3 regions of the Lactobacillus sp. UMNPBX19 genome follow, and region 3 is predicted to be linked to each of the others. Evidence: predicted binding sites of a transcription regulator. Region 3 holds the regulator's gene; each other region holds the start of a gene.
The links. The regulator HrcA, encoded in region 3, represses chaperone genes, less so after heat shock. The targets are predictions, from matches to a motif close to TTAGCACTCNNNNNNNNNGAGTGCTAA.

Region 1: the regulator HrcA is predicted to act here: its motif matches at 6,454-6,480, upstream of CP370_RS07915 (ATP-dependent Clp protease ATP-binding subunit).
Region 2: the regulator HrcA is predicted to act here: its motif matches at 2,692-2,718, upstream of groES (co-chaperone GroES).

The regions. Positions count from the first base shown of each region.
Region 1 covers NZ_PCYR01000031.1:6,460-16,499, forward strand. Annotated here, with positions in the region: gene dltD (D-alanyl-lipoteichoic acid biosynthesis protein DltD) at 1-1,128, shown strand, start outside; gene CP370_RS07890 (serine hydrolase) at 1,155-2,081, shown strand; gene CP370_RS07895 (MFS transporter) at 2,321-3,520, opposite strand; gene CP370_RS07900 (hypothetical protein) at 3,638-3,874, opposite strand; gene CP370_RS07905 (PTS transporter subunit EIIC) at 4,040-5,359, shown strand; gene CP370_RS07910 (alpha/beta hydrolase) at 5,349-6,260, shown strand; gene CP370_RS07915 (ATP-dependent Clp protease ATP-binding subunit) at 6,512-8,626, shown strand; gene CP370_RS07920 (APC family permease) at 8,753-10,040, shown strand, end outside.
Region 2 covers NZ_PCYR01000010.1:55,863-65,902, reverse strand. Annotated here, with positions in the region: partial or broken gene CP370_RS04575 (hypothetical protein) at 1-428, opposite strand, end outside; gene groL (chaperonin GroEL) at 702-2,333, opposite strand; gene groES (co-chaperone GroES) at 2,364-2,648, opposite strand; gene CP370_RS09845 (hypothetical protein) at 2,971-3,123, shown strand; gene CP370_RS04560 (hypothetical protein) at 3,312-4,070, opposite strand; gene CP370_RS04555 (LytTR family DNA-binding domain-containing protein) at 4,067-4,525, opposite strand; gene CP370_RS10205 (PTS sugar transporter subunit IIC) at 4,685-4,810, opposite strand; gene CP370_RS04545 (TIGR00730 family Rossman fold protein) at 4,932-5,498, opposite strand; gene CP370_RS04540 (redox-sensing transcriptional repressor Rex) at 5,638-6,282, opposite strand; gene CP370_RS04535 (ABC-F family ATP-binding cassette domain-containing protein) at 6,447-8,378, shown strand; gene CP370_RS04530 (sucrose-6-phosphate hydrolase) at 8,443-9,969, opposite strand.
Region 3 covers NZ_PCYR01000007.1:5,250-15,289, forward strand. Annotated here, with positions in the region: gene lepA (translation elongation factor 4) at 1-634, opposite strand, end outside; gene dnaJ (molecular chaperone DnaJ) at 778-1,944, opposite strand; gene dnaK (molecular chaperone DnaK) at 2,024-3,898, opposite strand; gene grpE (nucleotide exchange factor GrpE) at 3,916-4,494, opposite strand; gene hrcA (heat-inducible transcriptional repressor HrcA) at 4,506-5,564, opposite strand; gene CP370_RS03255 (GyrI-like domain-containing protein) at 5,706-6,332, opposite strand; gene abc-f (ribosomal protection-like ABC-F family protein) at 6,346-7,857, opposite strand; gene ribF (riboflavin biosynthesis protein RibF) at 8,117-9,055, opposite strand; gene truB (tRNA pseudouridine(55) synthase TruB) at 9,068-9,961, opposite strand; gene CP370_RS03275 (ribosome-binding factor A) at 10,007-10,040, opposite strand, start outside.

The sequences.
Region 1 (10,040 bases), on a different contig from region 3:
GCTGCTTTTGAGAAAAACTATGTTCCATTTTATGGTTCTAGTGAATTATCAAGAATGGATGCCTTGCACCCAAGTGTCTTAGCTTATAAATATAAAAGAAATTATCGACCTTTCTTACTAGGAGGACCGGGAAGTCAATCCTTAACTCACTTTTTCACTATGCAGGAAACAGTAAATCAGCTTTCTAATAAAAAAGCAGTCTTTATTATTTCTCCACAGTGGTTTACTAAGCAAGGTCAAAATCCAGCAGCTTTTGGGATGTATTTTTCTCAACTTCAAGCAGTTGATTGGATTTTGACTGCTAAGGACAGTGTAGCTACTCGTTATGCTGCTCGGCGTTTGTTAGATATGCCAGCTGGAACTGCTAGTGAGACAACAAAGTATGCATTAATGACATTAGCTTCAGGGCAAAAATTGTCTAAGTATCAAACTTTGTATTTGAAAGCTAGACGTCGAATGTTAGCGAATGAAGATAATTTCTTCTCATCTATTGGGATGACTAATAACATTCCTAAGATTCAAAAAGAAGCAGGTAAACTGCCAGGTACTTATGCATATGATAACTTACGTCAATTTGCTAATGAGCAGGGACAACAGGGAACAACAAATAATAAGTTTGGTATTTTTAATGGTTTCTTTGACAAAAAGTTAAACAATAAGCACTTAAAGCACCTGAAGAATTCTCAAAGAGATTTTGATTATACTCAGTCACCAGAATATGCAGACTTTGAATTGGTATTAAATGAACTTGCGCATGAACATGTTAATGTCTTGTTCATTATTCCACCAGTTAATGAAAAGTGGGCTAAGTATACCGGTTTATCTCAGACAATGTATCAAGAATGCGTTGCTAAGATTACCAAACAGCTTACATCTCAAGGTTTCAATAATATAGCTAACTTATCAAAAGACGGTGGAAAGAAATTCTTCATGGAAGATACAATTCACCTTGGTTGGAATGGATGGTTAAAGGTAGATCAATATGTGAAACCGTTTATGAAAGAAAAGAATCATCCAGTCAACTATAAGCTAAATAGTTACTACTTTACTAAGACATGGGGCAACAAAACGAATGTAAAGATGCCTAATGTTAAAAGTAAGGCAGCAGTAGATATAAAAAAAAACTAACACAAGCAGGTATAACAGGTAATATCCTGGCGATTAAGAATAATAAAGTAATTCTTAATGAGTCTACAGGCTATGCAAATATTAGTAAAAAAGAGCATAATACACCCAAAACAGCTTTTTTTATTAATTCAGTTAATAAGGTTTTTACTGGTGCCCTAGTTATGAAACAAGTTGAGCAGAAAAAGCTTAAACTTAATGACAAATTATCGAAATTCTATCCTCAAGTACCCCATGCTAATCAAATTACGATTGGGCAGCTTCTAACTATGGAAGCCGGATTACAAGGAAAAGATGAATCGAGTTATGGAACGCCAGTCTTTAAAAACAATCAAGCTGGAATTAAATATGATATTAAGCATAATATAGTTTTCAATAAGAAACAGTATAATCAACGTTTCTACTCATCTAGTAACTATATTTTATTATCGGGTATTTTAGAAAAAGTGACGCATCACTCTTATGAAAGTCTAGTGAAAGAGACCTATATTAAAAAATTAGGTTTATCTGAAACAGAATTTTATTGGGATATACCTAAAAATAAACGTATTAAGGTTGCGGTCCCATATACTAAAAATTCTCAGGGTTACTTAGTACCACATAGTGTTGCGGTAGATAAAGTACACGGAAATTTGGGCGCTGGAAGCTTAGTCATGTCAAATAAAGACTTATATCGAGCTACAAGTGCGATTTTAAATGGAGAAATCATAAAACCTTCATCAATACAAGCTGTTTATGCTCCAGCTGATCCTGCTAAATATAATGCTGGTTTTTATAACTTCCCTGATTTTCATTCTTCAAATGGTTCAGGCGATGGATATACAACTTACTATCGTATTTCAAACGATACACGCGATGTATTAGTAGTTCAGTCTAATTATCCAGTTAAAGATTATTTTAAAGTGAGAGAGATATGTAACGATCTCATGGAAAATTTAATAAAATCGCCTTCATAGAGATAGGAAATAATATTTTCTATCTCTTTTTTTATGATTTTGACTTCCTTAAAAGCGGTTGTGCAAGTAGGGCTGCTGTGCTAAGATTTACCTGTACCGTTGTAGCAAGGTGCATTTTCTACGGTAGCGAAAATGTATCTTTTATTTGGTCAGAATAGCGGTACCTAACACTGTGTGAGCCTGATTCCGATGTTGGTGGAATTAGGCTTTTTTTGTAAATTAGAGAAAATAAAAAATCGCTATTCAGCGATTTTTTTCTTGTTATAAGCATTAATGATTGCAAATAGAAGGACAGAAATTAAAACTAAAACAGTGCAAACTACAAATAAGGTCAAATAGGAAAAATTATCAATTACTAAAGCTCCAATTAGCGGTCCTAGAGCTCGACCAGCTGATGTAACTGATTGAACAATTCCTTGGTATTTCCCCTTGTCTTTATTACTAGCACGATCATTAACAAAAGTTGAAACAGCAGGAAATGCTAAAATTTCTCCGCATGTTAGAACGGCCATGGCTAAAACAAAGTTAAAGTAGTGGGTTGCTCCAATTAGTAGTAAGAATGCTAGCCCAAACAGACTAAAACCAATATATAATCGTCCATGAAGATGTGCAGTTAGCCAGTCATCAAAGTAAGTTAAAAGCGGTTGAATGAGGACAATTAAAATAGCATTTAGAGTCCAAAGTAAACTATATAACCGAACGCTCATGTGTAAGCCAAGCATGTAGGAGGAAATATTAGAATTCCATTGTTCATAAGCAATCCAAGCAGCTAGAACACAAATTAAGATAGAGAAAATAGCTCTTTTTGCGCCGTAAGGAATTTTTTCTTGATGGGCAGCTGTAGTCGCTTTTTTATTTGTAGAGGCATGAGCCGGGTTTAAACCACGATATTCAAAAAAGATTACAATGCTTAAAAAGGCAAACATAATAAAAGCAAGTAAGAAAATATAAGTAATACCAAAAGGTAGAATGAATCCCACCATTAGGGAACCAAATACTAAACCTAAATTTTGAGTGAAATACAAGACATTAAACACATAGGAGGCATTCCGACTTTTAATTAAAGTAGCAATTGAATTTAAGCCAGTTACTACAATACCGTTGCCTAAGCCTAAAGTAATTAACAAAACTGGATAGGCTGGCCAGCCATGAAACAACACTAGCAAGAAAGTGGATAAGGTAGAAATACTGACACCAGTTAAAAGGGTTTGGTAAGGATGCCATTTATCAAATAAAAGTCCCCCAACTGCATTTCCAACCATTGTAAAGGCTGAATTTATGAATAAAACAATCCCAGCTACTGTAAGTGTCTCATGAAGATAATTATGAATATAAATGGTAGTTAGTGGCCAAATAAAACTAACACCAGTATTAATTATTAAAGAACCAGCAAATAACCAGATTAACTTAATTGGATCTAGCGCATGTTTTTTTAGCATGTATTTTCCTCCTTTTAATTAAGGATAGTTGTATAAAAATAAGCTGACAAGTGTCAGCTTATTTTGTAGAATTGCTACCTTTATTTTGCCGGAAGGTATGACTTTATGCAATGAATATTAAGACTCGCCATTAATCCAGCTACTATTGAAAGTACGAAGAACTTCATTAGCTGGAAAAGCATCTTTTCCGGTATGTTTAACTGCTTCATGGACTTGCCTTTGAGTTAAATGGTCACATACATAGCTTTTAATTGCTTCATTAATTACTAAGTCCCATTCTTTGTCTGAATGATTTAAATAGTAGTTGAGTAGACGGTCAGTTTCATCATTAATCGAAAAACTTCGTTTAGCCATAATTTTTCTCCTTTTTATTTTCCTCATCATTATAGCATGTTCTTTATCTAATCTGGGTTTAAAGAAGCTTGTCTGATTTAAGCTGTATTTTAATAAAAAAGAATAGGTTTCTTACAATATTTAATTTAAACTAGGAAATAGATTATTAGAGATAAGGATTAAATTATGGAAAAAATTATTTTTAAAACTATTGTGCGACTTCGCAGGTTAGCATTTTTTAGAGTAACTTATCGAACTTTGATGATGCTAATGCCACTTGCTGTTGTAGGAAGTATTTTTCAGTTTTTATGGCAGAGTGTTTTTTCTCCAACGAGTTTAATATCTAATATTTTTTATTTTGATAAATGGTTACCGGATCAGATTTTTAATGCATCCTGGTATGCCTGCCAGGGCGTTACCAGTGTAATATTTGGTACTTTTGGACTATTTACTGCATATTTTTCAGCACAATATACTGCACGTTTATATCAAAAAGATGCCCAGATGGCTGGTGTTTCAGGAATGCTAGCTTTGCTGTTATGTGCATATCGTTTTAGAGATATTAGAGATTTCCAATTATCTTTTAACTGGCGTTTTTTTAATATTAATAGTTTTTTATTTGCTCTTTTGATCGGTTTTGGAACGGGACTCATTTTTAGATTTCTTGGAACTGACTATCATCATCGCCATGCAGAAAGTGCCCAAGTAATAAAGCAAAGAGCTTTTAATTCATTTCGTCCGATGCTTGCTACTTGGCTAATTGGATTAGTAATTGGAATTTTAGCTAGTTTAGTCCATGTACGAATGACCGCCACAAACTTTTATCAATTTTTCCAAAGTCAAGGACAGAATAATTTAAATCTGGGTATTTTTATTCCCTTATTACTTCTAGCATTGTTGTTAAACTGGTGTGGCATTGGCCAGCCTTTAGTATCTCTTACTGCTGGTAGTGATAGTGCGACTAATGTTGCTAATTTAAACTATGCTTTGACACATGGCTCAAGTTGGAATGTACCTAATCCATATGTGGGAAATTCTTTATATCAATCTTATGGAAAATTTGGTGGTAACGGCCTAACCTTAGTGATATTGATTGGCATTTTAATTTTTATTAAGAAAAATGATATTGCTAGAGTTGCCCGCTGGAGTTTTATTCCAACTCTATTTGGCTCTAATCAGGGGGCTTTAATTGGTATTCCGATTATCTTTAATCCATTATTCTTACTGCCTTATGTATTTTTACCAGTTGTAAATATGCTTTTAGCTGCAAGTATGATTGCAATCCATTTAATTCCGGCTTCAGCCTATAATGTATTATCTGGAACTCCGGGACCTTTGTATGCCTTTATTGCTACAAATGGAAACTGGCAAGCGCTAATTTTCTCAATGCTTCTGTTTGCATTTGATATTTTGTTATATCTTCCAATTATGAAGATGGCCAAGGATGTTCAAGACGAAATTGATTTGTTAAATGATGAGGAGGCTAGCTATGAATATGTTAAATAAAAAGAGGATATCGAAAAATCGTTTGCTTTTGCTAGGTACCTTCATCTTTTTAATAGTTTTATCTATTCCAACATTTTTTTGGATTAAAAGTGCTAATCATGATTTAGCTGAAAGACGAAAGTCACAAATGTCTCCTGTAATTATGATTCCAGGATCAAGTGCAACTACTGAGCGTTTTAATGAATTGGTTAATCTGCTAAATAAAGATACTCTGAAAAAGCATAGTCTATTAAAAATTCAAGTGAAGAAAGATGGAACACTGAAGTATAGCGGTAAAATTAATCGTAATGATAATGAACCGTTTATTGTAGTAGGATTTGAAAATAATCATGATGGTTATGCCAATATTAAGAAACAAGCAGGTTGGTTTGATGAGGCTTTTGCTCAGCTTAGTCAGCAATATAAATTTAATAATTTTAAGGCATTTGGACATTCAAATGGTGGATTGATTTGGACATATTGGCTAGAAAAATACTATGCAGATTATAGTGATGAAATCAAAATAAAGAAATTTATGACCCTCGGGACACCATATAACTTTAATGAGAGTAATGTTGACCATAAAACCGAAATGCTGAATGATTTTATTAAAAATCGGAAGAAAATTCCTAAGAATTTAGATGTATATTCAGTATCAGGGGGAGAGAATTATGAGTCGGATGGGTTAGTACCTGAAAGTAGTGTGGCAGCAGGAAAATATATTTTTCAAAATCAGGTAAAGCACTATACGACGATGACGGTTACAGGATCAGATGCACAACATTCTTCTCTTCCGCAAAATAAACAAGTAGTTCAGTTAATTAAGCAGTATTTGCTTGAAAACAATAATGGAAACAATATTCCTGGCAATAATCAAAGACCCCAGGACAAGCATAAAAAGAAAAAGATAATAAATGATTAAATTATTTGAAAATTAATAAAAATAAATAATTTCAGAACTATATCATAATATTAATTCACAAATTTTTAAGCACAAAATGCTTTATTAAGCACTTTGTGCTTATTTTATTCACAAATTAAAATAGTCTGTGGAAAAAGATGAAATAATATTTGGGTTTCTGTGGATAACCTGCTATAATAAAAAATGTGAGTAGTTAGCACTTATAACTAATGAGTGCTAAAAATTTTGAGAATATGAGGAGTGTGTAAAGCATGGCATACTTTGACAATGGAAACTACAATTTTGATGATTTGTTTAATGAATTAAACAGAGATTTTTTCAATGATGGAAGAATGACCAATGGTCAACAACCAATGAGATATAGTGCTGGTCAAGCACCACAACAAAGTGCTCAAAATGGCCAACAAAAGGAAAAGCCAATTGGTGTTGACTTAACTGAACAAGCTAAGAATGGTAAATACGATCCTGTCATTGGACGTACCGCTGTTATTGATCAAGTTATTGAAATTTTAAGTAGACGTAAGAAGAACAATCCTGTTTTGATTGGTCCTGCTGGTGTTGGTAAAACTTCTGTAGTTGAAGGATTAGCTCAAAGAATTGTTGATAGAGATGTTCCTGAAAAGCTAAAGAATGCTCATATTATTGAGTTGAATATTAATGAATTAGTTGCAGGTACTTCTCTTCGTGGTAGTTTTGAAGAAAAACTAAAGAAGATTATTGATAAAGCTAAGGGTGACAAGAATGTTATTCTCTTTATCGATGAATTACATAATATTGTTGGTGCAGGTTCTACTGATTCAGAAAATAATTCTGGGGATGCTGCTAATATCTTAAAGCCAGCATTAGCTAGCGGTGAAATTCGTGTTATTGGTGCAACTACTACTAGTGAATACCAACAAATCGAAAAAGACCCTGCTTTAGCTAGAAGATTCCAACCAGTTCAAGTTCCAGAACCAACAATCAAGGATGCTATTCAAATTTTGAAGGGCTTAGCTCCAAGATATGAAAAGTACCACAATGTTAAATATGATCCAGAAGCTTTGAAACTTGCTGCAGAACTTTCAAATCGTTACATTAATGATCGTCACTTACCAGATAAGGCCATTGACTTAATGGATGAAGCTGGTGCTAAGAAGTCCTTAGGTATGGATCAAAAAGATGAAACTTCAATTAAGAACAAGATTCATGCCTTAGAAGGTAAAAAGGCAGAAGCAGCTAAGAATGAAAAATATGATGAAGCTGCTAAGATTAAGAAAGAGATTGAAGACCTTAAGAAAGATCTTAAGAATGCCGGCAAAGCTAGTGAACTTAAAGTTACACCAGAAGATATGTATGCTTTAATTCAAACTAAGACTGGTATTCCAATGAGCGAAATTAATGCAAATGAAGCTCAAAAGAATGCTAACTTAGCTTCTGACTTGAAGAAAGTTGTTATTGACCAAGATAAGGCCATTGATATCATTACTGATGCAATTGCACGTAAGCAAGTATTTAAGGATTCTAACCGTCCAACTGGTTCATTTTTACTTACTGGTCCTACTGGCGTTGGTAAAACTGAATTGGCTAAGCAATTAGCAATTAAGTTATTTGGTAAGGCAGATGCATTGGTACGTTTGGATATGTCCGAATACCAAGATCAAATGGCTGTTAATAAGTTGATCGGTTCAGCACCTGGTTATGTTGGTTATGGTGAAGGTGGTCAATTAACTGAAAAGATTCGTCACCAACCATATTCATTGATTTTGCTTGATGAAATTGAAAAAGCAAATCCTCAAGTCTTTAATGCTTTACTTCAAATCATGGATGATGGTCGTTTAACTGATGCACAAGGTAGAACAATTTCCTTCAAAGATACAATCATTATCATGACTTCAAACGCTGGATACTCTGACAAGTTACTTAAGGGTGACGATCAAGATGCTTTACGTAAAGCTCTTGAAGTTTACTTCAGACCAGAATTCTTAAACCGTCTTGACGCAATTGTTCCATTTAATTCATTAACTAGTGAAGATATGCTCAAGATCTTAGACCTTTACTTAGTAAAGATGGAGAAGTCTCTTGCTAAGAGAAACATTAAGCTTCATGTTACTGATGATGCTAAGAAGTACTTGGCTAAGAAGGGTTATGACAAGGAATTTGGTGCTCGTCCATTGAGAAGAGTTGTTGAACAAGATCTTGAAACCCCAGCAGCTAAGTTGATTGTTTCTAAGCCAGATACTAAGGAAGTTAAATTCACTATTGATGATAAGCATTTGTACTTAAATGGTGAAATTCTTGAAGATGTATTGTTTGACAAGGAAACTCGTGAACAAGAAAAGAAAGACATCAAAGAAGCTGAAAAAGCTGATAAAAAAGAAGAAAAATAGTTAGCAATATTTTGAAAAAAGACTATGAATTAAATTCGTAGTCTTTTTTTAATTAATTTTAATTATAGGCTAGAAATAGCTATAAAATCAGGTATAATAATTAAAAATAAATTAAGGAGAGTTGGAATGAAAAACTTCTTTAAGAAAGTTCCAGTAAATACTTTTTTAAAAGCAGATTCTCGCTTAACTAGACATTTAAATGCTCGTGATTTGGTTGCGTTGGGAATCGGGGCAGTTATTGGAACAGGAATTTTTATTTTGCCTGGTCATGAAGCAGCACAGCATGCTGGTCCAGCAGTTGCTATTTCTTTTTTATTAGCAGCAATTGTTTCTGGTATGGTGGGAATGGCCTATGCTGAATTTTCTTCTGCAATGCCAGTAGCTGGCTCCGCCTATTCTTTTGGTTCAGTGATCTATGGAGAAGTAGTAGGGTGGATAATTGGATGGGGATTATTATTAGAATATTTTTTAGCTGTTTCTGCTGAAGCGACTGGTTTTGCTTCATACTTTAATAATAATATTTTAGCGCCAATTGGAATTCATTTGCCTAAAGCACTTGAAGCTGGACCAATGGAAGGTGGAGTAATAAATATTTCTGCTGTTTTAATTGTGTTAATCGTTGCTTTGATTTTATATCAAGGTGCTAACTTATCGAAACGTGTGGAAAATATAGCAGTAATTATCAAAGTCGCAATTATTATTTTGTTTATTGTGATTGGGATGTTCTATATTAAGGCTGACAACTATGTCCCATTTTATCCTAAGAAATTCCAAACACCACCATTAGGGATTGGGGGAATATCTACAGCTGCAGCCACTGTATTCTTTGCATTTATTGGTTTTGATGCTTTAGCAGCAAACAGTGCTGAAACAAAGGATCCTGAAAAAAACGTTGTTAAAGGAATCATGGGGACAGTAATTATTGCTGTTCTATTATATGTAATTTTTTCTCTAGTTTTAACTGGAATGGTTAATTACAAACAATTAAATGTTGATGATCCAGCAGCTTATGCACTAAAAGTAGTTGGCTTAACGGCGTGGAATAAATTGATTACCGTTGGAGCATTAGTCGGAATCTTTACCGCAATGATTACTATGTTGCTGGGCGGCTCAAGATTACTCTATGCTTTAGGAAGAGATGGATTATTACCGGATTCCATGGGAAGTGTGCATGCTAAAAAGATGATTCCTGATCACGCAGTAATTGTCTCTACAATAGTAGCAGCTGTTTTTGCTGGATTGGTTCCTTTAATGGAATTAGCTTCATTAATTAATGCAGGGACATTAATCGCATTTGCTTTAATTTCATTTGGAATTATTCCTCTACGTCATAGAAAAGATATTGTGAATGATGGATTTAAGATGCCACTTTATCCGGTACTGCCTATAATTGCTGGATTACTAAGCGTATATT
Region 2 (10,040 bases), on a different contig from region 3:
GCACCCGTTCTTACCGAGTTAGTAAACCAATAAAAACCGTAACCAAACACTCCAACAGTTAGAAGAACAAATACTGAGCTAACAGCGAGTTGCTTTTTACGAATTTGATTTACATCCCTTTTAGTCTGCTCAAATAAGGTCATATACTTTTCAATAATTTTAGGAAACATATTGAAAAGTCGAACTTCTTTAGCATCCCTGCGGTCTAACAACAAACTACTATAGTAATGTAAGTATCTCGCATTCTTGCTTCTTTCAACCATTGTCTCAAATGATTGCTGCTGAATACGGTAATAAGAAATACTCTGCGGCACCATTACAACTAATAATAAAACCAAAGTCGCAATTAGAGGTGCTGATTTAAAGAATAAGTTATAAGTTCTAGCTAATTCTTTGAAGTACTGATTTAATTTTTTAACGTGATTCATTTTGTCCTCCTGGATGAACGGATTCAACAAAATGAATTGTAATTATTCTCCGCTCATCTATTATTTATTGTCTTGTAAATTTTGATGAGCATTTAATACTACTGCCGGCATAATTTGATCCTCCTTATTTAATATTTTTATTAGATTACACTATATAAAATGGGATTTTCATTAAAAAACAATTTATTTTTACACAAAAACACTCCATGATCATCAAAAATCATGGAGTGTTTTATCAATCTATTAAATTAGTAAATGTAATTAGTTTCTAAATTACATTCCCATACCCATACCTGGGTTTGGAGCTGCAGGAGCTTGGTTCTTGTCATCTTCTGGAGCGTCAGCAACAACAGCTTCAGTAGTTAATAACAAGGCAGCAATTGAAGCAGCATTTTGAAGTGCTGAACGAGTTACCTTAGTTGGGTCGATAATACCAGCCTTAACCATGTTTTCCCACTTGTTAGTTGCAGCATTGTAACCAACTTCTGGGTCTTCATGTTCTAAGTGGTCTAAGATAACAGCACCATCTTTACCAGCGTTTTCAGCAATTTGACGTACAGGAGCGCCTAAAGCTTTCATAACAATCTTAACACCAGTTTCTGCGTCTTCGCTGTCACCCTTAACAGTATCTTGGATGGACTTCATAACATCAACTAATGCAGTACCACCACCAGCAACGTAACCTTCTTCAACAGCGGCACGGGTTGCGTTCAAAGCATCTTCGATTCTGTACTTTCTTTCCTTTAATTCAGTTTCAGTAGCAGCACCAACCTTGATAACAGCAACACCACCAGCAAGTTTAGCAAGACGTTCTTGTAATTTTTCACGGTCAAAGTCTGAAGTAGTATCAGCAATTTGCTTCTTAATTTGATCTACACGTTCTGCAATAGCTTCCTTAGAACCAGCACCTTCAACAATAGTAGTTGAATCCTTGGTTACAGTAACCTTGCCAGCCTTACCTAATTGATCAATCTTAGTGTCCTTTAATTCAAGACCTAAGTCTGAAGAAATTACAGTACCACCAGTTAAGATAGCGATATCTTCAAGCATTGCCTTACGACGGTCACCAAAGCCAGGAGCCTTAACAGCAACAACGTTGAAAGTACCACGGATCTTGTTCAAAACAAGAGTTGGAAGAGCTTCACCATCAACATCATCAGCAATGATTAATAAGCTCTTACCTTGTTGAACGATTTCTTGTAATAATGGCAAGATATCTTGAATGTTAGAAATCTTCTTGTCAGTAATCAAAATGTAAGGGTTGTCTAAGTCTGCTTCCATCTTGTCGTTGTCAGTTACCATGTATTGTGATAAGTAACCACGATCGAATTGCATACCTTCAACTACTGAAAGTTCAGTATCAATACCCTTTGATTCTTCAATAGTAATAACACCATCGTGACCAACTTTTTCCATTGCGTCAGCGATTAAGTTACCAACTTCAGTTGAAGCTGATGAAACAGAAGCAACTTGAGCAATTTCGTCCTTAGTACTTACCTTGTGGCTAATCTTGTGTAATTCGTCAACAGCTGCCTTAGTAGCAATTTCAATACCACGACGAATACCAACAGGGTTTGCACCAGCAGTAACGTTCTTCATACCTTCACGAACGATTGCTTGAGTTAAAACAGTAGCAGTAGTAGTACCGTCACCAGCAATGTCGTTAGTCTTTTGTGCAGCTTCAGAAACAAGCTTTGCACCCATGTTTTCAAAATGGTTTTCTAATTCAATACTTTTGGCGATAGTAACACCATCGTTAGTAATGTCAGGAGCACCATAACTCTTTTCCAAAACAACATTTCTACCCTTAGGTCCTAAAGTTGTCTTAACAGTATCTGCTAATTTATCAACACCTTTTAATAATGAGTGTCTTGCATTTTCAGAAAATTTAATCTCTTTAGCCATATTATATGCCACCTTTTATTTCAAATTTTATTACTTAACGACAGCTAATAAGTCGCTTTCACGAAGAACTAAGTACTTTTCGCCTTCGTACTTCAAGTTAGTGCCAGAGTATTTATCAAAGAATACAGTTTCACCTTTTGCAACTGACATAGGAATTAAGTCGCCATTTGCGTTGCGCTTACCATTTCCTACGGCAATAATTTCGCCCATTTGAGGCTTTTCTTTAGCGTTAGAAGCCAGGACAATGCCTCCAACTTTTTCTTCTTCTTCGTCTTTTACTTTAACGATCACGCGATCACCGATTGGTTGTAACACGTTAGTCCCTCCTGTACATAATTTAAATCTATAATTATATTACTTAGCACTCATATATTATAAGTGCTAACTTACAATTACGATAGTACATTGTTTATAAAAGAAAAGCAAGTATTTAAACACAAAAATTAGCACTTTTATCATCAGAGTGCTAAAAAGTGCTAATTTACTCATAAATGTAGATTAATTTTGGTAATTTTTTGATAAAATTAAACAAGCACAAAAAGTTAAATATGCGGTGGTACTTTCGTTTGAGAGGATGATGCCAATGGTGTAATAACTGTTGTTCAGAGTCTTACTGAAGGGAGGTACACTTTGCTTTATGACAGCCTTTTTTGGTGCTGTCTTTATCTTTATTGGTCTCTTAGACTGTATTGTTCTAGCTTTAATAAAACTAGTAAATGATACAAACAAGTTGGCGCAAGCTGTAAAAAGACTAATAAAGTCTATCCACGACTTGTGGAAGAAAAAATAGAGCAAACTAAAAAGCCGCTTGATAACTTTTGGGACAGTTGATAGCAGCTTTTAGTTTGTCTTGATACTTTACCACCGCATTTTAGCGGCTTGTGCTTTGAGAGAGCTATTACCAGTAGCTCTCTCTTTTTTTTGCTATAAATAGTTTACTTCTTTTTTATTTTTCTTTCAAATTGAAACAATAATATATTAAACTCTCTTAACAGTAATATCTCCCACATTGGCGCGGCCTTGAAGCACTAAGGTTGGACCCTCTGCTGGTTGATCACCATCAATAGTAATATCATTAAAACCTTGATTTAATTGATTGTCTACTCGCCAAGACGTTGGAATGTAGAGGGTTAGCTCTCCCATTGACATATTCACGTTAGCAATCACTTCATCCCCAGCTGGTTTTGCTGAATCAAGGTAGACATTAACGTCTCCCATTGAAACATTTATCGTTACTGTCTCTAAATGCTGTGAATGAACATAACGTGAGGTAGAAGACATTTTTTCGCTAATTACAATATTGTCACCATTATCTGAACTTGTTGTATCAGAAAATACATGTTCAGCCTTAAATTTATGAGGTGCCTTTAAGTCAGACCAATTAGTACTGACTTTTTCACCATTAATAATTACAGTTGGCTTCCAACTTTTTTTGAAGATTAATCTTAAACCTCCCCAAACCAAAAATGCTGCTAAAAGCACTGTCCAAGGAACAATACTTTCAATATGAAGAGGCTTTGCATAGATAATTAATAAAAATGCAATTGAAAAAATTGTCCCACCTAAACTTCTATTAATTAAGGAAGTAATTAATGTTGCCGCAAATACTACGGTCCAAAAAATTGTCCAGAACCCTAATTCTACTGGAATTAAATGCAACTGATCTAAAACTAAAAATGCTGCTGCTGCAAGCAGGCCTAAGCCCCAAAGAACCCTTCCAAAACTGGCCTTTCTCATGATAATACCCTTCTCTCTTTTAATCTATCATTTAAATCTCGATAATATCGTCTAGAAACATAGACTGTCTTATATGAATCATGAAATTTAATCTGACAATTAGAGATCGATTTAGTAATAGCATAAATCTGATCTAAATTTAAAATTGTCGATTTTGATATTCGCATGAACTGTCCACCTAATAGGTTTTCTAATTCATATAATTTATATTTAACAAAATATGCATTCCTAGTCGTGTGCGCCATTACTTGCTTATCATCTGTTTCAAAAAACAAAATATCATTAATACTTAAATAGTAGGAAGTGTTGTCCATCATTCCTTCAATTTGGTCAGGATGATCTGAATCCATTTGAAGCTGTTGATAGATTCTTTCTATTTCAGGTGTTAACTGACCAGCATGAATGGTTATTTCTGTTTCTTTCTGATCCGGATCAAGTTCAAGCTTAACTTTCACAATTCTCACTTCCTTGTTTCATTTTCGATAATTATATTAAACATGAATGTAAGATTAAAATCTAGTGAAATTAACTAAGTGGTCATTTTATAGTTCTAAGTGGTCAAAAAAAGAAGTATGAATCAAGATGGGGATCTTGTTTCATACTTCTTTTAGGCTTTAACCTAGTAATCGCTCGGCTTGGTCAATTACATTTTTACCATTCATTGTGCCATAATCTTGCATCCTAATTGCTTCTAAGGGTATATCGTGCTTACTTGCATCCTCCTTAAGATGGTCTTCCATATACTTAATTTATGGTCCAATTAAGATACAATCTGGTGCATCTTTTTCAATAATATCTTCCACTTGAGCTGCTGCGACAGCTTTAATTTCATACTTTTTCTCTACCTTAGTCAGTCTTTTATTAATACTTCCGATAAGCAGGTGCTTGATAGTCTTCCATAAATTGCAGAATTTTATCAAAATCGGTTCCAAAATAAATTGCATCTAAATAGATATTCTCCAAAAAATCATCTTGATTCATTCGCTTAAGGAGTTTATCTAGATAATCATAGAAACCTTTATAATTATAAAAAGCTACTGGCTTGGCATTGTCACCAATTGCGGTCCAAGAAATAGCCTGACTTATTTCTTCTAAAGTTCCAATACTCCCAGGTAAAGCTACCATTCCATCTGCTAGATTCATCATGGTATCTTTTCGCTTATCCATATTAGGTACTACACGAAAATCCTGTACTTCGTCGTAAGCAGCTCCGCGATTCTTTAATTCTTCAGTAATAATGCCGTGGACGATACCACCATTTTCTAAAACACCGTCTGCAACTGCCCGCATTAAGCCGAACTTTCCGCCACCATAGACTAATTCAATTTGGTGGTCGGCCATTTTCTTACCAAAATTATAGGCAGCCTTGGTGTATTCAGGACGATTTCCAGCCCTGGCACCACAGTATACTGCAAGTTTTTTAATCATTTTATCTACCTGATTTCTATCTCATTACTTTGTCTATCTCATCTATCTTAAAATTATTTTCTCTTTAATTACAAATAAAAGCGCATAAAAAATACACAAGCCTACCTAAACTTGTGCAAAAGGACTATATTATAGTAAATTATTTTTTGTTCTTATCTTTATCTGAATCCAAAAAGTAAATTAAAGTTTGCAGTTCAGTTGCTAAGTCAACATTTTGAACCCGAACACTAGATGGAGCAGATAAACGAAGCGGCGTGAAGTTCATAATTCCCTTAATTCCAGCGTCAAACATTTCATTCGCTGTCTTTTGGGCTGCCGTTTGGGGAACACAGAGAATAGCAATGGTAATCTGTTGTTCACGCAATTGCTTCTTCATCTCACTCATGTCATAAACAGGCACACCTGACATAATTGTGCCAGTAATTTCAGGATTAATGTCAAAAGCGGCACTAATTCTGATATTATTAGTACGCTTAAAGTTATAATTTAAAAGCGCATGACCCATGTTACCAACACCAACCAAGGCAACATTGGTTAAGGTATCTTGATTTAAAATCTTTTTAAAGAAATTAAGTAAGTTCTTAACGTCATAACCGTATCCACGCTTACCTAAAGCACCAAAATAAGAAAAGTCTCGACGAATTGAAGCACTATCTACCTGAACAGCTTCAGCAAGTTCAGTTGAAGATACTTTTTCTTTTCCTTCATCATTTAAAAAAATCAAATAGCGGTAATAAAGTGGCAAGCGTCTAGCGGTAGCCTTAGGAATCTTAATTTCATCCATGAGAGGCCTCTTTCTTTCATAAAATAAAGATGTGAAATATTTACTAATCAAACTAATAATAGGCATTCTTCAAGGATAAATCAAGAAACAATTTTCACAAAGATAATATTTTCATAAAATTTAAAACATTTGCTATGTTAAAATAAGTTCTAGGAGAACAAACTATGATTATTGCACAAGCTCAAGACCTCGAACAACGTTTCGGAGGCAATACTATTTTCAGTAACATTTCTTTTTCTGTTCCTGATAATGCCAGAATCGGTCTGGTTGGTCCTAACGGAGCCGGAAAAACTACCTTATTAAAGATTATGACTGGCCAGCAAGAACCTACTAGTGGTCAATTTACCATTAATAAGGGATTTAAAGTCGGCTATATCGCCCAGGAAAATGCCCTAGATGAAGATAAGACTATCTGGGATGAAATGCTTACTGTCTTTGATAATTTAATTGAAAAGAATAAGCGCATCACTAAAATGCAGGAACAAATTGCTGAACATCCTGAAGATGAAGACCTGCTCAAGCGCTATGACCAGCTTGCATACGACTTTGAACAAGAAGGCGGCTTTACTTATCAAGCTGAAATTAAGAGCATTCTCAACGGTTTTAATTTTAAAGAAAATACCTGGCAGAAAGTTATCGGAACTCTTTCCGGTGGTGAAAAAACGCGCCTTGCTTTTGTGAAATTACTGTTGCAAAAGCCACCAGTTCTCTTGCTAGACGAACCTACTAACTATCTTGACTTAGATACTTTAGATTGGTTAGAAGCATTTTTGAAGAACTACCAAGGCGCAATTATCACTGTTTCTCACGACCAGTACTTCTTAGATCACTTAGCTAACCAAATCTTTGAATTAAACTTTGGAAAACTAACTACCTTTAAAGGTAACTATAGTCAATACGTTAAAGAACGTGAATTGATGAATAACCAGCAAGAAGCTGCCTATGAGAAGCAACAAGAAAAGATCAAAAAAGAAGAAGAGTTCATCCAAAAGAACTTAGTTCGTGCTTCAACTACTAAACGTGCTCAGAGTAGACGTAAGGCTTTAGACAAGATGGAGCGAATTAAGCCACCTAAGCACAAGCAAAAAGTTCGTATTAACTTTACTAGTGACCGTCCTTCAGGAAAAGAAGTCTTAATTGCCAAAGACTTAACTATCGGTTATCCAGATAAAACAATGGTTTCTGACATTGACTTTCAAGTTAATAAAAATGACCGTGTTGCAATTATCGGACCAAACGGAATTGGTAAGTCTACCCTACTTAAAACAATTATGAAAAAACTTGAACCTAAAGATGGTTCAATTAAGTATGGTGCTAGTTTAGACATTGGTTATTACGACCAAGAACTTCAAAGTCTTGATCCTTCAAAGACTGTTCTTGATACCATTTGGGATCGTCACAAGACGATGCCAGAAAAAGACGTTCGCTCAATCTTAGCTTCCTTCTTATTTACTGCTGAAGATATTGATAAGACTGTTGGTCAATTATCTGGTGGACAAAAAGCTCGTTTAACTTTAACTGTTTTGTCTCTTGAAAAAGACAACTTCTTGCTAATGGACGAGCCAACTAACCACTTAGATATTGAAGCAAAAGAAGTGCTTGAACAAGCCTTAAATACTTATGACGGCACTCTTCTCTTTGTTTCTCACGACCGTTACTTTATTAACGAGTTAGCTAATAAGATTATTTCAGTTCGTGATGGTCACGCTAAGATCTATAATGGTAATTATTCTTACTACTTAGATGAAAAAGCTAAACAAGCTGCTGCAGTTCAAGAAGCGGAAGCACAAAAAGCAGAAACTGAAACTACCCCCTCGGTTAGTCAAAATAAGGGTAAGCTGTCTTACCAAGAACAAAAGGCACGCGATTCTCAAAAGAGAAAACTAGAACGTGCAGTTAGCGATGCCGAGGCTCGAATTGAAAAGCTCGAAGCAGAAGAACAAGAAATTCAAACTGAAATGGCCAATCCTGATATTGCGGCTTCATTTGAAAAACTCGGACCACTTCAAGAAAAATTATCTGCTGTTCAAGAACAACTCGAGCAAGCAAATAATGACTGGGAAAATGCCTTAGAAGCATTAGATGAATTTGAATAAAGTAAAAGATCAAGATTCTCAAAAAATAGAAAATCTTGATCTTTTTTCATGTTTATTTTATATATTAGCTATTCATTTCTCTTAATTGATGAATTTTATATTGAACCTTCACTTCTCCGTTTAAATTTTTCACAAAAATATGATATTGATCTTTAGGAACAAATACACGCATTGTAAAAACATTTTCTCCATTGTTAATAAATATCTCTGCAGATGATATATCCTGGATTATTCGTATGCTAATAGATTTTTCAGCCTTCAGATTGCAGCTTCTTTCAGTTCCAAATTCGTCTTCAAATTCTATACCAGTTTTAATTCTTTGCACTATAAATCTATTTTTTATCTTATCTAAAACTAAACGCAAATGACTCGTATTTTCTCTATTAGCGAACAAGTCAATTATACTTATAGCATTATTATCTTTAGTAAAAATATCAAATTTAATATCTCTACAATTAATTAAGCCAGCAACAATCTCCTGATTTTTACTGATTATTTTATTCTCCATGTAATCAGTTGTATATAATTTTATTATCTCATTTACCGGTTTTTGAATAAGTTTGCCATTTCTTATTGATAATTCTCTTGGAAAAATTAAGCATCCATCATAATGATATTTAATTAGTGGGGAATTTGAATTCATAATGCTCATCCATGCGCTTAAAATACGTCTTCCATCAGGTGTGCTCATGGTCTGAGGCGCATAAAAATCAAAACCTGAATCTATTTCTTCATACTCTTTACTTTTAAAATATAAGTTTCTAAAATCCAATTTATTTCCAATGGCATAACATGCTTGAAATGCATTTAAAAATTGATTTCCTTTGCTCTGCAATCCCTGCGGACAAAACAACAGCACTCCTTTATTATCTAGTTCAAAATAATCTGGGCATTCCCACATATAGCCTTTTTTTTCAAAATTAGTTTTAACCTCACCAACTTTGTTCCAACTTTTTAAATTCTGACTTTCATAAATTAGGACAGTACCAGTTTTGGCTTTTGTTTGTACGCCTATTATTGAATAATATTTACCATTTTTCTTAAAAATTTTAGGATCTCGAAAGTGACCTGTATAACCAGAAATTGGTCCTTTAATTAATGGATACATCATTTTGGCTACATTATCATTTTCGTCCATGTAGGCTCCTAATTGACACGGAACTCTATGCCAATCATCTGTATCAGTATTAGTCCAAGAATTACCATTGTACATAAGGAACAATTTATTATTGATTGGGATAGCACTTCCTGAATATACTCCATACTTATCAAATACAGTATCATTGTTCATTACTTCGCCAACCGGTCTCCAATCAACCAAATTTTTCGATTTCCAGTGAAACCATCCCTGTTGAAAATAATTTGGATTCATACTATATTTCATCGGAAACCATTGGTGAAATAAATGATAGTACCCATTAAAATATGAAAAACCATTTGGATCACCCAACATGCCAAATAAGCTCTCAATATGAATTCTTTGATGATATGGTGATCTTTTTACACTATTTTTTTCTTTGAGCAAATTTTCTTCAGGAATATCTTTTAGATTTGAAACTAGGTATTCAAATTGTTTTCTTCTATTAATCATTTTTAACTCTATTAATCATTTTTAACGCACTCATTTTGATAAAAAAGAAAGCTAAATGTATCTAACTAAAA
Region 3 (10,040 bases):
AATCATCATATTTTGAATCAAAAATCAAAGCCTTTAATGGGGCATTGAGGTCACCGTCAGGTGCAGGTACTTTTTTCACAATTTCTTCTAGTAATTCAGGAATACCTTGACCTGTTTTTCCTGACACTTCTACTGCATCCGAGGCATCAAGACCAATCATCTCTTCAATTTCGTTTTTACACATCTCGGGATCAGCTGATGGTAAATCGATCTTATTAATAACTGGTAAAATTTCCAAGTCATCATCAATAGCTAAATAAGTATTAGCCAAAGTTTGTGCTTGTACACCTTGAGTGGCATCCACTACTAACAGTGCCCCCTCACAGGCCGCTAAAGATCTTGAAACTTCATATGAAAAGTCTACGTGACCCGGGGTATCAATTAAGTGAAAGATATATGTTTCACCATCTTTAGCGTGGTATTTTACTTCTACAGAATTTAGCTTAATAGTTATACCACGTTGCCGTTCTAGTGGCATATCGTCAAGTAATTGATTTTTCATTTGACGTTCAGAAACAGTATCTGTTAATTCTAAAATACGATCTGCAATCGTTGATTTTCCATGATCAATATGGGCAACAATTGAAAAATTTCGAATATGTTTTTGATAATCTTGTAATTTTTTTATATCCATGTTCTCACCCTTTTCGCTTTATTAATTATATCAAAGGCCTACGACTAGATAAAATTCTTAATGCAACATTTTTATTGAAGTAATTATTTATTACAAAAATAAAACGCATACCTCAAGACTTATAGAGATATACGTTTTCACTTTTATTCTCCGTTTAACTTATCTTTTAAACGTTCGAAGAAATTCTTTTCTTGTGGGGAAATATTACCGCCACCAGCTTTAACGTAATCAACCAAAGCTTCCTTCTGCTTATCATTAATCTTCTTTGGAATAACTACTTTAACTGTTACTTCTTGGTCTCCATTGCCTGTACCATTTATCTTTGGTACACCTTGACCACGTAATTTAAAGTTAGTATTAGGTTGAGTTCCTGCCGGAATAGTTAAATCAACTGGACCATGAACTGTATTTACACGAATTTTATCCCCTAAAGCCGCTTGAGCAAATGAAATTGGAGCTTCAGTATAGATAGTTGTACCATTTCTTCTAAACTCTTTGCTTGGTTTAACTCTAAATACAATGTACAAGTCACCGTAAGGACCACCATTTTTTCCAGCTTCGCCTTGACCACTTAAACGAATCTGTTGTCCATTATCAATACCAGCTGGAACAGTAACTTGAAGAGTCTGCTTTTTGTCGACGGTGCCCTGACCATGGCAAGTTTGACATGGATGTTCAATAATTGTTCCGCGTCCTCCGCACTTGTCACAAGTAGTTTGTTGTTGAATAACACCAAGTGGTGTTTGACGAGTTACCGTCATTACTCCACTGCCATGACATTTATCACATGTAATTGGATGAGTACCTTTTTCAGCACCAGAGCCGTCACAAGTAGGACAAACTTCACTTCTAGTATAGGTAATATCTGTCTTTTTACCCTTGATTGCATCCATAAAGTCAATCGTCATTGTATAATCTAAATCTTGACCTTTTTGCGGTGCAGTTGGATCTACACGACTTCTGCCTCCGCCAAATGCTGAGCCAAAGATATCACCGAAAATATCGCCAAAATCACCAAAACCCTGGGATGAGTATCCACCTTGGCCACCAAAACCGCCAAAACCTTGACCACCAAAGCCACCTTGACCATTTACGCCTGCTTGGCCAAATTGATCATATTGAGCTCTTTTTTGTTTATCATGGAGAACCTCATATGCTTCGTTTACTTCTTTGTATTTTTCTTCAGCACCAGGTTCATGGTTTAAGTCTGGGTGATACTTTTTTGCTAGCTTACGATATGCCTTACTAATATCACTTTCACTAGCATTTTTATCAACACCCAGCACATCATAATAATCACGTTGTGCCATCTGAAAACTCCTTTATTCATAAAAGAAAAGAACCACAATCACGCAGTTCTTTTCTTGTTTGATTTAATTATAAAACTTTTTACTTATCAGGGTCTACCTTATGAAAGTCTCCATCAACAGTTGAACCACCTTGACCGTTGTCTGAGCCATTATCATTATTTGGTTGACCACCATTTTGTTGGCCTTGAGGGCCAGCTTGACCAGCTGCACCTTGAGCACCACCATTTTGTTGGTAAAGCTTAACAGCTAAATCTTGAGCAGCCTTTGATAAAGCTTCTTTCTTTTCTTTCATTTCATCCAAGTTATTGTCTTTTTGAGCCTTCTTCAAAGCATCTAAAGCATCTTGAACATTCTTAGTTTCAGTTTCAGGAACTTTACCCTTAGTTTCCTTTAAAGTCTTTTCAGTAGTAAAGATTAATTGATCTACTTCGTTACGTAAATCAACTTCTTCTTTACGCTTTTTATCTTCTTCAGCATGCTCTTCAGCATCCTTTTGCATCTTCTTGATTTCTTCATCTGATAAACCAGAAGAACTCTTAATAGTAATCTTCTGTTCCTTACCAGTACCCATATCCTTAGCAGATACGTTTACAATACCGTTCTTATCGATATCGAAAGTAACTTGAATTTGTGGAACACCACGTGGTGCTGGTGGAATATCAGTTAATTCAAAGCGTCCTAACGTCTTGTCATCAGCTGCCATTGGACGTTCACCTTGTAAAACATGAACATCTACTGCTGGTTGGTTATCAGCTGCAGTTGAGAAGATTTGGCTCTTTGAAGTTGGAATAGTAGTGTTTCTGTCAATTAACTTAGTGAAGACACCCCCCATAGTTTCAATACCAAGTGACAATGGGGTAACATCAAGTAAAACAATGTCCTTAACATCACCTGAGATAACACCACCTTGAATTGCTGCACCTAAAGCAACAGCTTCATCAGGGTTAATTGAGTGGTCAGGTTCTTTTCCAGCCCAATCCTTAACAGCCTTTTGAACTGCAGGAATACGAGTTGAACCACCATTTAAAATAACTTTATCAATATCATTTACAGTCAAACCTGCATCACTTAAAGCATTATCAAATGCTACCTTAGTCTTTTGAACTAAATCATCAGTTAATTCATCAAACTTAGCACGAGTTAAATCAGCTTCAAGGTGAAGTGGACCAGCTTCTCCAGCAGAAATAAATGGAAGTGAAATATGAGTTGAGGAAACACCAGATAAGTCTTTCTTAGCCTTTTCTGCAGCATCCTTTAAACGTTGTAATGCCATCTTATCGTTAGATAAGTCAACACCATTTTCTTCCTTAAAGTTTTGGATTAACCAATCCATAATTCTTTGGTCAAAGTCGTCACCACCAAGGTGAGTATCACCATTAGTTGACAATACTTGGAAGACTCCATCACCTAATTGCAAGATAGAAACATCGAAAGTACCACCACCAAGGTCGTATACTAATACTTTTTCATCATTTTCATCTTTATCAAGACCATATGCTAAAGCTGAAGCAGTTGGTTCATTGATAATTCTTTGAACATTTAAGCCAGCAATTTTACCAGCATCTTTAGTAGCTTGACGTTGTGCGTCATTGAAATAAGCAGGAACAGTAATAACCGCGTCAGTTACCTTTTCACCCAAATAATCTTCAGAGAACTTCTTAATGTATTGCAAAATGAAAGCTGAAATTTCTTGTGGAGTGTATTCCTTATCGCCAACTTTAACTTTGTAGCCTTCTTCACCCATATGACTCTTGATTGAAACAATAGTGTTAGGGTTAGTGATTGCTTGACGCTTAGCTACTTCTCCAACTTGAATTTCACCATTTTTAAAAGCAACTACAGAAGGAGTTGTACGGTTACCTTCTGGGTTAGTAATAATTTTAGGTTCTTTACCTTCAAGTACGGCAACAGCAGAGTTAGTCGTACCTAAGTCAATACCAATAACTTTTGACATATATGGAACTTCCTTTCTTATTGAGCCACTACAACCATTGCTGGTCTTAATGTTCTATCTTTATATTGATATCCTTTTTGTAAAACTTTAACTACGCGATCTTTTTGTTCATCATTTTCTGCTGCTACAGTTTGAACAGCTTGATGAAGAGAAGGATCAAAAGTTTCGCCCTCGGCTTTAATTTCAGTAATTCCTTGATCTTTCATTGATTTAACTAATGAATCAAGAGTCATCTGCACGCCCTTTTGGAGTTGCTTAGCAGCTTCATCATCGGCTTTAACAGCTAATGCTCGCTCCAAGTTATCCATTGCTGGCAAAACTTCTTTAGCTAAGCTTTGAGACTCATATTTTATTAACTGAGCACGTTCTTTTGCATAGCGTGCTTGCATATTTTGAATCTCAGCTTCACTACGTAAGTATTTATCTTCAAGATCCTTATTTTTAGCAGTTAATTCAGCAATTTCTTTTTCATAATTCTCTACTGGATTTTCCTTAACTTCCTCTTTCGGAGCTGCTTTTGGATCTTTTTTTGGTGCCTTATCTGGGGTCACCTCGTCCTTTAAATCTTTTTCATGCGGAAACTCTTCTTTACTCACAGCTAACCTCCTTACTTAAATCTACCATAATAATCTAACAATTTCTTTGCTAGTTCATTCCTAAAATACTCGAGTAATCCGATCATCTGCGAGTATGGCATGTTTGTTGGCCCTAGTAGTGCAATTGTTCCTTTACCATATTTACCAACACTATATTGTGCAGTTAACAAACTATAATTTTCAAGTAAATCAGATGGTAATTCTGAACCTAATTTAACCTGAACTTTAGAACTAGAATCATTTTTCAGTTCATCTTCAGGATTAAAACCAATTAAACTTGAAAGTGCATCATTTTGATCAATTAACTTATAAAGTGATTTTATCTTGGTTAAATCATCATTTTCATAATTACTCAAAAGATTAATTTGACCATCAACATACATTTGCTCACTAGCCGCATCTTTAATGACATCTTGTAAGAGATCTAATATTTCCGGTGCAGATCCTCGAGCAATAAGATGATCAGCAATTCGCTTGAGTAATACTTCATTAATTGAACTAAGTGATTTTCCAACTAATTGATCATTAATCAATCGAACAGCTTTTTCAATTTCTTCCCCGTTAGTGTGGTGAGGCAAAGTATAAATTTGATTCTTTACATTACCATCATCAGTTACTAAAATGGCCATTACTTGATGACTAGATAGAGGAACAATTCTAAAACCTGTAACTTTTACAGAATGGGTTTCAGGTCCTGCTGCAAAAGCTGTATAGTTAGTCAAATCAGATAAAATCTTTGCAGCTTCCTGCACAATTTCATTAACTTGTTGAAAGGGTTGGTCTAACTGGTAAACAATTCGATTATAGACAGATGCTGGTATTTTTACTGGATTAATTAAATGATCCAAGTAGTATCGATAGCCAGCAGTAGAAGGAATTCGTCCACTTGAAGAGTGTGTCTTTTCAAGTAGCCCTTTCTCTTCCAAAACCGCCATTTCATTTCGAACCGTTGCACTTGAGACCTTGACAGGCAGTTGATTCATCACGGTCTTGGAACCTACTGGCTCATGTGTCTGAGTAAAGTCCATAATAATAGTCTTTAAAATAAGTTCTTGCCGTTCAGTCAACATTTTCTCGCCCCCATCATTAGCACTCTTCTTTCTTCTGTGCTAACAATTTATATAATACCATATACTAGCAATTGTGCAAGTAGAGTGCTAAAACAATTTGATTTTTAACAAAAAAAGCAAGTACTAAGTACTTGCTCAAATTTATTTAATCGGTAGTCTGATTACAGTTTTTACACGATCTACTCTAGTTCTTCGCGGATCACTTAAATATATTTCATGATGATAGCGTGGATTTTTTATATCAATTTGATAATTTTCTGACTTAACAAATTTATGCATATTTTCAATTGTCATCGGTTCATCATCATAACTACCAATATGCATTTGCTGGACACATAGTCCTTCGTTATATTTGAAAAATTTTACTTTCGAGAAATCTTTTTTATTCTTTTCACTAGCGATTTTAACTGCCCAATCCAACTCTTTAGGAGTAACAAAGTCGGGTAAATGAATCATTGAAATCCAAGAAAAGTTTTCTTTATGAGAGTAGTCGATTTTGGAATCACCTTTCATCCACCAGAGACCTTCAAGAGGTGGAACAACAAAATCAAAATAACCTGGGATTTTGTGTTCTCCCTTTTTATTCATTTTAATTGTATAAGCGACACTATACAGCATTTCTAGAGCATTTTTATATGTTCCATCTTCTTTATTTGGATCCCCACTTCCTGAAACTGCTAGATAATTCATTTCAGGAACAGTTATTAATTCAGGTTTCTTTTTTGGGAAATATAAATCTTTATATTCTTTTTTATAATAAAATACCAGTTTTTTCCTTTAATTATTTTGCTTTTACATCTCCTAATTTTATTCGTTTATCTGCAACCTGACTAATAAAATACTTATCATGTTCAATTAAGAGCATGGCTGGTTGTTCTTTTCTTAACATGCTAATTAACTGATCCTGGTTAAACACGTCTAAATAATTAGCTGGCTCATCCCATAAATATATATCTGCTTCTTCCACCAATGATTTGGCAATCGCCACTCTTTTTTGCTGTCCCATACTCATTTCTTCAATTTTTGTGGCAAAGCTTTCTCTCGGAAAACCCATTTTTCTAAGAATATTTAATAGATTTTCATAAGATATTTTTTCTTTTTCTGCAAACTGAGATAAAGTACCAGAATATTCAATAAAATTTTGTGATAAATATGATATCTTTAAGCCTTTAACAATATCAAGTTTTCCTTGAGAAATCACATTTTTATCTGGTTTTAAAATATTTTTCAAAAATGTAGACTTTCCAGATCCATTTTTTCCTTCTAGCGCTACAATCCCATGATTTTTAATAGTTAAATTTAAATCTTCAAACAATTTCTTATTTTGAACTGTAAGATCTAAATGCTGCGCTTCTAATAGAGTTCCATGATAGTTGGGATGAAAGTTCATTTCTAATTCAGGAATAGACTCAATATTTGTCATTAAGCCTTTTTTATCTTGAATACTCTTATCCATTCTTCTTTCAAGATTCTTCGATCTTTTCATTATTTTAGCCGCTTTATGACCAAAGAATCCCTTATCAATATTTGCATGCATTTCATTTTTATGAGCGCTTGCTTTTTTATTGTTTTCTGATTGAAGAGAATATCCTTTTACTCGCTTTCTACTTTCGTTCAAACTTCTAATTTGACCTTGAAGTTTTTCATTCTTATCTTGATTAAACTTATCTCGCTTTGTCTTTGTATCTTCATAACTGGCAAAATTTCCTTGATACAAATGAATTTCGGTATTTTCAATTGCTAAGATATGATTTGTTACTTGATTTAAGAAAGCACGATCGTGACTCACCACAATGTAGCCATTAGAATGTTGTTGTAAATAAGCTATAACCTGCATTCTGGAATCTTCATCTAAATGATTAGTTGGCTCATCGATTAAAGGAAAACCATTTTTATTAATAAAAGATAGTGCCAACAAAATTTTAGTCTGTTCTCCGCCACTTAAAGAATCAAAAGGCTGCCAAATAAGTTCAGAATCAACTTTCATTAAATTTAATTCACGTTCAAGCTCCCACTGTTCAAATGAAATTTGTTCTTGCAGCGCATATAAAGTTAATTTTTTTTTATCATTAACAGTAAGCGGAAAATAGTTAAAATCAAGTTTAGCTTGTATCTTTCCTGTTCCCCTTAAATTACCTCGTAAAAGATTTAAGAAGGTTGTCTTTCCCCTTCCGTTTCTTCCTACTAAACCTAATTTCCAACTACTATCCAAGTCTAAATTTAAATTATTAAATATATTATCTGAGCTATCTGGATATCTAAAAGAAAGATTTGAAATATTAATATTACTCATATTAATCACCTCACGAAAAAAGCCTACACTTTTGACAAGTGTAGACTTTATCCTAGTTAGGCAAAAAAAGGAAGATCCCCGTCTACGTTCCATCTTGTCAAAAGTGCACAGTTGTTCTTATAAAAGAAAAATAATTATTAAAATTCAACTATGCTATTTTGCAAGATTAAAAACGCAATGGCGTAACCTTCTTTCAAATATTAAATTTCAATTGATAAAAATATTCTATCACATAGATTATATAAAAACAAGCCTAATATTAGTTTTCTAACTCATAAAAATATTGTTTAATATCACGCTTATCCTGATCTAATTGATGTGAAAGTTCTTCTATACCAGAAAACTTTTTATTTTTACGAATAAATTTATACCAGGCTAAAGTTAGCGGCTCACCATAGGCTTCTTCATCAAAATCAAAAATATTAGTTTCAATTGTCAAACCATGATTTGTTTTGAAAGTTTCATTATAGCCAACGCTAGTCATAGCATCATGCCATTTTCCATTTATCTTTGCTCTAGTTGCATAAACTCCCTCAGCTGGTAAAACTTTAGAGCCAGAGATTTCAAGATTAGCAGTTGGAAAGCCAATTTTATGTCCACGTCTGAAGCCGTGAACAATAACACCAGAAGTTTCATAAGGCTGGCCAAGTAACTCAGCTGCTAGTTCTACATTTCCATGCTGAATAGCTTTTCTAATATAAGTAGATCCCACTTTTATTTTATCTATTGCTTGTTTTGGCTCCACTACAATTTTAAATCTATCTTTAGCAAATTGAGGTAGATTTTCTACATTAGCAATATCTTTGGGGCCATAAGTATAATCAAAACCAACTACTACTGTATTAGCTTTGAGTTTTATTACCACCTGATCAACAAAATCTTGAGGTGTAAGCTGGCTAAATTCTTTAGTAAATTTAATAATCACTAAGTAATCTACTCCCAGCTTCTCCATTTTACGCTCTTTTTCTTGCTCAGTTTCTAAATAGACAAATTTATGATCGTTTTTATAAATTTCTTTAGGATGTTTATCAAAAGTCATTACCATTAATGGTAAGTTCTTTTGTTCCGCTATTAGTTTAGCATCTTTAATGAGTTTTTGATGTCCAATATGCACCCCATCAAAAAAACCTAGCGTTAAGATTACCTTTTTAGTCGTGATAGGTGCAGAAATAGGATAATCTAAGGTTATTACTTTCATTTTTTACTCTCACTATTCATTTTTTAAAAGCATCATTTCAGGACGATAAATTTTACCTTGTCGTTGATAAATAGCTTTTATATGTCCATTATAAACCAAAGCTACCTTAGCATAAGTGGTATTCAATTTAATGCTTGCTCCATTTGAAACTCTTTTAAACTGATCTGGTGATATTTGAAGTTGGGGTAAATCTACGAAAAAGCTATCAATTGGTTGAAGCCATTTTTCAGGATAATCTATTTCTTTTTCAATAGTTTCTAGATTCACCGCTTGACTTAAATCAAAACCTGAACTGCTAGTTCTAGTAAGACTGGTCATTACAGCTGGCACTCCCAATTCCTCTCCCAAATCATTTACTAGGGATCGTACATAGGTTCCTTTAGAACAGCGAATAGCAAAATTAAAACTTTCAGTTTTTTCTAGTGGATCATATTCTGGATCTTGAGTTAATTCATAACTATAAATGTTTACTTTTCTTTTCGGACGTTCTACTGGGATATTTTCTCGAGCATATTCATAAAGTCTTTTACCATTAACACGGACCGCAGAATATATTGGAGGAACTTGATCAATCATTCCAGTAAGTTTCTTCATTCCACTAATAATTTCATCACTTGTAAATGGAGTAACTATCTTTTCTTCTGCAGTGGTTGTTCCATCTAAATCATAGCTATCAGTTGCTTTACCAAACATTCCACTTCCAATATATGACTTTGGTTTTTCATGCATCAATTCAATTAGCTTTGTGGCTTGGCCAATTGCAATCGGTAATACCCCATTTACTTCTGGATCCAGCGTACCTGCATGTCCAATTTTTCTAATTTGTAAAATTTTTCGTAATTTATAAACACAGTCACTACTGGTTACTCCGCGTGGCTTATTTACTACTACAATTCCATTTAGCATTATTTAATCTCCAAAATAAAAGACGCCTTTCGGCGTCTTTTTCATTTATTTATTTTTATTCTCGCGTTCTTGATCTTGC